DNA from 2 places in the Parageobacillus galactosidasius genome. Region 2 is predicted to be linked to the other one. Evidence: riboswitches for the same ligand, from Rfam matches in the RefSeq annotation. Region 2 holds a riboswitch; the other holds the start of a gene.
What was found. Region 2 has a riboswitch for lysine ahead of B9L23_RS15730 (aspartate kinase). Riboswitches for the same ligand answer to the same signal wherever they lie in the genome.
Positions count from the first base shown of each region.

Region 1: it holds a riboswitch for lysine, as region 2 does, so the genes downstream of both, B9L23_RS12220 (amino acid permease) here and B9L23_RS15730 (aspartate kinase) in region 2, are expected to answer to the same signal.

Region 1 is NZ_NDYL01000002.1:556,351-560,222, reverse strand. It holds gene B9L23_RS12235 (hypothetical protein) at 1-98, shown strand, start outside; gene B9L23_RS12230 (H-type small acid-soluble spore protein) at 98-277, shown strand; gene B9L23_RS12225 (twin-arginine translocase TatA/TatE family subunit) at 354-521, shown strand; gene B9L23_RS12220 (amino acid permease) at 547-2,019, opposite strand; lysine riboswitch at 2,177-2,366, opposite strand; gene B9L23_RS12215 (YitT family protein) at 2,562-3,146, shown strand; gene B9L23_RS12210 (S8 family peptidase) at 3,162-3,872, opposite strand, start outside.
Region 2 is NZ_NDYL01000002.1:1,217,035-1,220,906, forward strand. It holds gene B9L23_RS15720 (succinate dehydrogenase cytochrome b558 subunit) at 1-415, opposite strand, end outside; gene B9L23_RS15725 (YslB family protein) at 690-1,145, shown strand; gene B9L23_RS15730 (aspartate kinase) at 1,175-2,398, opposite strand; lysine riboswitch at 2,512-2,692, opposite strand; gene uvrC (excinuclease ABC subunit UvrC) at 2,762-3,872, opposite strand, start outside.

The DNA of each region.
Region 1 (3,872 bases), 660 kb from region 2:
TGCACCTTGTATGTAATGACGAATTGTTTTGGAAAAGTCTACATTCATTAGCGGAAGATAGCGCCAAAGCGGACGAAGAAGGGAAGGAAAATTGGTAATGGAAGTCATACGTGCAAAGCAAATCGCAAAATCGGGAAAAATCGTGCCAGTCACATACGAAGGGCAGCAGGTAATGATTCAACACGTGGATGAAGAACGGGAAATGGCGCGTATTTATAAAAAAAATCGCCCAGAGGAAGAAATGGAAGTACCCGTTCGTCTTCTGCAAGAACAATAATCGTATTCGAATGGCGCTTGCGGTTTAGGTATGGTATAATAATAAAAGAATTGAATAAGCATATGGAGTGAATCGTATGAACATCGGGTTTGGAGAAATTGCCCTTATCGTTTTTTTCGCGCTATTAATTTTTGGCCCAAAAAAATTGCCGGAATTAGGACAAGCGGCTGGAAAAACGTTGCGTGAATTTAAAAATGCGACAAAAGGAATTATCGATGATGAAGAGCAAAAAGTACAAAAATAAGGACTTGGTAATACATACCAAGTCCTTATTTTTGTTCCAAATCGCATTCATGCAACGGAACGATTTTTGTTTTTTTCACAAACTTATACCCGAGCCAGACGATAATAAAGAGCGGCAGGCCGATGTACGAAACAAGAACCCCATACCAGTCGATCGTTCCGCCAATAAAAGCCGGGTAGTTTTGTCCTAAAATAACAATGGTGCAAACAATAAATGCAAAAATAGGACCGAACGGGAACCATTTCGCTTTATACGGTAAATCATCGAGGCTTTTCCCTTGAGCAATATACGCTTTACGGAATCGATAATGGCTGATCGCGATCCCGAGCCATGCAATAAACCCTGACATTCCGGAAGCGTTCAATAGCCATGTATAAACGACACCATCGCCAAAGAAAGAAGCTAAAAAAGCAAGCGTTCCTATTGATGAAGTGACAATAAGAGCATTGACTGGAACTCCACGTTTATCCAGTTTCGCTAAAAATTTTGGCGCTTTCCCTTCACGGGCTAAATCCCAAAGCATGCGGGTAGACGCGTACATGCCGGAGTTGCCTGCCGATAATACAGCAGTTAAAATGACGGCGTTCATTACCGAAGCGGCAAAGGCAATTCCAGCTTTATCGAATACAAGTGTAAACGGGCTAACTGTAACATCGCCGTTGGCAAGTCTTTCGTCTGTATAAGGGATTAACAAGCCGATTGCCAAAATAGCTAATACATAGAATAACAAGATGCGCCAAAACACCCGGCGAATGGCGCGGGGAATGCTGTGTTCCGGATCTTCTGTTTCTCCAGCAGCGACCCCTAACAATTCCGTTCCCTGAAAGGAAAATCCCGCCGCCATAAAGATTCCTAACATGGCCATAAAGCCGCCGTGAAACGGGGCATCTCCAATGGTAAAGTTTTTAAAGCCAATCGCTTCACCGCCCATGATTCCGAAAATCATCAGGAAGCTGACAATTAAAAACACGATGACAGTTGCCACTTTAATGAGGGAAAACCAATATTCCGCTTCTCCGAATCCTTTTACCGATAAGTAATTTAAAAGAAACATAATGCTTAAGCAAAGCGCGCTCCATAAAAGCGATGGGCTATGTGGAAACCAAAATTTCATAATCATCGTGACCGCAGATAGTTCCGCGGCGATCGTAATCGCCCAGTTGTACCAATAATTCCATCCTAATGCAAACCCTAATGCAGGATCAACGAATTTCGTTGCATATGTGCTAAAAGATCCAGAAACAGGCATGTATGCCGCCATTTCCGCAAGGCTTGTCATTAAAAAGTACACCATAATGCCAATGGCTATATATGCCGCAAGTGCTCCACCGGGTCCTGCCGTATGCACTGCTCCGCCGCTTGCCAAAAATAAACCTGTACCGATTGTTCCTCCGAGGGAAATCATCGTTAAATGGCGTGTTTTTAGTTTTCGCCGCAATCCGCTCTCAGAAAGGGAAGCTGAAGAAGGAGCAACCATTGTTTTTGTTGCTGTTTTCATTAATGAACCACTCCCTTATTATTTACAAATATTATGCTAAAAATCTGAAAATTATTAATTTTTATTAATAGGATGTTCTGTGACATCCATATAATAAAAAAAGCCGTCGAAGGAGATTCGACGGCAGTGTTGAGATAACTGCATACATCAACTCTCCCATGAAGATAGCGCTCCATACCCGCAAATTCATGCGGGTATGACAGTGTTGCCCCTATTCGGTGACAACCCCAGCCTGAGCACCCAGAGAAATGCCCAGACTTCGGCAGCTTTTCCTTTCCGGTAAAGTCGTTGACGTGCTCTGCGTCTCGTTTACCGTACTCATAAAAGCTGCGACCTCTACTTCAATGGTTGAATGAGCGGCATATTCAATTATATTAATATACCTTTATTCTAATCTATTGTTGTAATTATAGCAATAGAAAATTAGAAATAAGAGACAAGTCTTTGAAATTGTTACCATATAATAACTATATCGATGTTTTTTCGATAGCGCACCAATTTTGATTGAAGTAAGCTGTAAAGAACAATGGGGTGGCGCTCTGATGTTAAAAAAAATGACTATTACTATTATTGGAAGTATGTTTCTTGCAATCGGGATTAATGTTTTTTTAGTTCCCCATCATTTGTTAGATGGGGGGATTATTGGAATTAGTTTAATCATCAAATATATTTGGCATGTAAAAGTAGGATTAACGATGGTTTTATTAAGTATTCCCCTTTATATTATGGCTTGGTTTTACTATCGCCCGTTTTTTTATAATAGCCTTCATGGTTTACTGTTTTCCTCATTGATGATTGATATATTTTCCGTGCTGCGCGGCATCATTATGCTTGATCCAATGATCAGTTCCATTATTGGCGGAGTTTTAGTCGGCATCGGAATCGGCATCATGTTGCGGGAGGAGACGAGCACGGGAGGGACGGATTTATTAGCACAATTTATTGCGAGAATGACGAATTGGAATGTCGGAATTATTATTTTTATGATGGATACGTTTATTATTACGATTGGGAGTTTCATCATTGATTCCACTTCGTTTCTTTATTCGCTTGTTGTAGTAACGATAGTAGGCATCGCGACAACTATGTTAACACAGACAGGCGGATGGAGACACTATGTTATGTAATCTCCACCCGTATCGTTAACGCCAACTGCTTGCCTGCTCTAGTGCGCGATATACATTGATTAAACCATATCCATAATACGGATCTTTTCCATTTTCCCCTAGGTCAGCAGCTGTCTTGATAATGATTTGTTTTACATCATCGTTCGTAAGATGCGGGTTCATTGAACGAATGAGACCAGCTAATGCAGTTACGTGCGGTGCAGCCATGGATGTCCCAGAAAGTGCTGCATATCGATGCTGCGAAAAAGTGCTGGCAATATTTGTTCCTGGTGCTACCACATCTAAATACGTTCCATAATTAGAATAATGTGCGAAAGAAAGATCGGGATTAACAGCACCAACGCTGATGACCTCAGGATATGCCGCCGGAAAGCTAGGCTGTGCGGTGTTATCGTTTCCGGAGGCGGCAACGAGTACGACATCGCGATCATATGCATAACGGATGGCCTCTTCTAATACAGTGGACGGCTGATAATTCCCAAGACTTAAGTTGATGACTTTTGCCCCATGATCTACCGCCCAGCGAATCCCTTTTGCCACGTCAAAGGCAGTTCCATATCCTTCTGAATTTAATGCTTTGATCGGCATAATTGCATTAAACCATGTCATTCCGGCAATACCTTCACCGTTGTTTGGCTGTGAGGCGATGATGCCGGCTACATGCGTACCGTGACCATTATCATCTTCCGGAACGTTATTATTCGCGAGAACGTTATATCCTTTTTG
Region 2 (3,872 bases):
GATTATCGACGATATTCGCCATCATTTCATAGTTTACTTCCGCACCAAGAGCGGCTTGAACACGTGTTTCCCACACATGCCATGTCACAAAAATTAACGTAAAAATTCCCGTTAATCGCTGCAGCATAAACATCCAATTGCGGAAATATCCGTAACGGCCGACATTATTTTTCGCCGTAAAAGCAATATAAAGTCCATAAATGGCATGAAACAACAGTGGAAGGAAAATGACGAATATTTCTAAAAAATAGCGAAATGGTAAATTCTCCATAAAGGAAGCAGCACGGTTAAACGCTTCCGGACCTTTTGTCGCAAAATGGTTTACGACTAAATGTTGTACTAAAAAGATCCCTACTGGAATGACTCCTAACAGCGAATGGAGCCGACGGTAATAAAATTCGCGATTTCCTGCCATATGTAAACCCCCTTTGAATAATAACGATGAAAAATTAATGCGCTCCCCATCCACAAAAATGAAAAGGTAATGATTCATAGAATGTAATTGCTTCCATTACCATAATCATTTTGTCACATTCATTGTACTCTCACATTGTACAAGCGTCAAGAAAACAAAGTCATAAAATGTTCAAACATTTGAATATTTAAACAACATCCAATCATAAGAAAGATAATGCATGCTCCCCTCCATTTCGCTATAATGTTAGAGTAGATAGAAAGAGGGGAAGCATGTGAAACTACCATCGCTAGAAGAACAATATAAAGCATTAGAAGACATTCATATTTCCGCATTTGGCTCTGAACTGATTCGGCAAATTCTTCTTCCTGAATTGCTCGGAAAAGAAACAGCAAGCATTTTATACTGGGCTGGTAAAAGCTTGGCGCGCCATTATCCGCTAGAAACGATATCCGATATCATCACGTTTTTTGAAAAAGCTGGATGGGGAACCCTTTCCGTTTTGGAAGAAGGAAAGGACGAGCTTCACGTTGAGTTGACAGGTCCGATCATCGCCGCGCGATTTGCTCTTCACGAAAATTGTACATTTCAGTTGGAAGCAGGATTTCTAGCCCAACAAATTGAGCATCAAAAACGCCGCGTTGCCGAAGCGTTCGAACAACAAAAGAAACGTGCTAATAAAGTGTTAATCACCATTAAATGGGATCGCAAAGATGAAATAAATAGCTAAGAGCCTGCGAATGCAGGCTTTTGCCATTTTTATGAGCGCAGCGCTACGGTTTCTTCGGCAAGCTCGAATGCTTCGTGAAGCGCCTCGACGGCCGAAACCATATATTTTTCGTCAATGACCGTGGAAATTTTAATTTCTGACGTGCTGACCATTTTTATTTCAATGCCTTGATTCGCTAGCGCTTCAAACATTTGCGCAGCTACTCCCGGATTAGAAATCATACCGGAGCCGACAATCGATACTTTTGCTAAACCAGTTTCATATTGCACATTTGCTCCTTTTAACGATTGTAATACTTGGAGCGTTTCTTGCAGATCTTCCGTGCGAATCGAAAAAGAAACAGACGTTGTTTCGGAATTTGCCGCGCTTTGAATAATAATATCTACATTGATGCCACGGTTCGCAAGAGCCGTAAAAATGGTCGGCAATGTATATAAACTATTTTCGATTCCATCCACCGTTACTCTCGTTACTTGATCTTCAAACGCGATTCCTCGTACGATTAAATGCTGCTCCATCGAAACTTCCTCCTTTACCATCGTTCCTCTTTCGTTTTCCATGCTTGAACGCACTTCCAGCGGCACTTCGTAGTTTTTCGCAAATTCCACGGCGCGCGGATGCAATACCCCTGCCCCTAAATTGGCCAACTCAAGCATTTCATCATAGGAGATCTCTTTTATTTTTCTTGCTGTTTTCACATAACGCGGGTCTGTTGTAAACACGCCGGTTACGTCTGTATAAATATCGCATTTATCCGCTTTTAATGCTGCCGCTAGCGCCACCGCTGTTGTATCGGAACCGCCGCGGCCGAGCGTAGTAATTTCCCCAGTTTCCGTCACTCCTTGAAATCCCGCCACGATCACAATTGCCCCTTCATCAAGGTGGCGGTGGATTCTCGTCGTATCCATGTTCATAATTCGGGCATTGCCGTGCATTTCTTCCGTCATAATTCCCGCTTGCCATCCTGTCAATGAAACAGCTTTATATCCTTTTTCGTGAAGCGCCATTGCCAAAAGCGCGATGCTCACTTGTTCCCCTGTCGAAAGAAGCATATCCATTTCCCGTTTGCTAGGATGATTGGAAATTTGATTCGCTAAGTTGACAAGCTCATCAGTCGTTTTTCCCATTGCCGAAACAACAACGACAACTTCATTTCCTTTTTGGGCTTCCTCAATGACCCGATTCGCCACATGTTGAATTCTTTCGATGGAACCAACAGACGTTCCGCCAAACTTTTGTACAATGATTCCCAATTCGTCTCACCCTTTACCATGAATATCGTTTATTTGTTTGCAAATAAAAACAGCAATGAGAGAAATCTCATTGCTGTGCATCACGAAAGCGAAAAAAGCGAATTCGCCCCGCACAGTGAGATAGCTCTCCAAGATGAATCACATCTTGACAGCCCTACATTTCTTAAACGCAGGACCAGCGGAAAAAGCAATGAGACTTTTTCCACTTCGGCGACGCTCCCCTTTCCACACTCATCATCGGAACTCATTTTCCTCCGAATGTGTACTCTTGAAGTTCGCACCTCTATCTTCACTTCGGCGTTTGGAAGTGTATAAATATGAAATTTATTGCAATCATATCAAACTTTCGTATTGTTGACAATATTATTCTCGCAATTTCTTATAAATTTTTTCAGCAACAGAGCGCGGAATGTTTGCTTTTTGCAATTCTTCTACCGTTGCTTCTTTCATGTTTTTAATGGATCCAAAATGCTTTAATAACGCTTTTTTTCGCTTTTCCCCAACGCCGGGGATGTCATCTAACACAGAACGAAACATCGTTTTTCCACGCGTTTGCCGATGAAAGGCAACCGCAAACCGATGCACTTCGTCTTGGATGCGCTGCAATAAATAAAACTCTTGGCTGTTTCTTTCTAATGGAACAACTTGCGGCGGATCCCCCATGATTAACTCGGATGTGCGATGCTTGTCGTCTTTGGCAAGCCCAGCGAGCGGAATATCAAGTCCTAATTCGTTTTCAAGCACATCCCTTACCGCAGCTAAATGCCCTTTTCCTCCGTCAATAATAATCAAATCGGGAAGTGGGAGGCCTTCTTTGAGCACGCGAGTATAACGTCTTCTTACCACCTCGCGCATCGATTCATAGTCATCCGGTCCCTCTACGGTTTTGACTTTATATTTGCGGTACTCTTTTTTCTCCGGTTTTCCATCGATAAAAACTACCATGGCTGAAACAGGATCCGCGCCATGAATATTGGAATTGTCAAACGCCTCAATGCGATGCGGGGTCGGAATTCCTAATATTTTTCCTAAGTTTTCCACAGCTTTGATCGTTCGTTCTTCATCCCGCTCAATTAAGTAAAATTTTTCTCTCAAAGCAATTGCCGCATTTTTGCTTGCTAAATCAACCAGTTCTTTTTTCTTTCCTTTTTTCGGCTGAACAACCTTTACTTCCAGCAGCTGCTCGGCAAGTTCGCCGTCAATGTCAGCAGGCAAAATGACCTCTTTCGGCTTAAAGTGGTTCGCTTTGGTATAAAACTGTCCTAAAAACGTCAGCAATTCCTCATCTGGGTCTTGATACATCGGAAACATCGATACATCGCGCTCGATCAACTTTCCTTGACGAATGAAAAATACTTGTACGCACATCCATCCTTTGTCATAGGCATAACCGAACACATCGCGATCAACGAAATCGTTCATGGTCATCTTCTGCTTTTCCATCGTTGCTTCAATATGGGCAATTTGATCACGG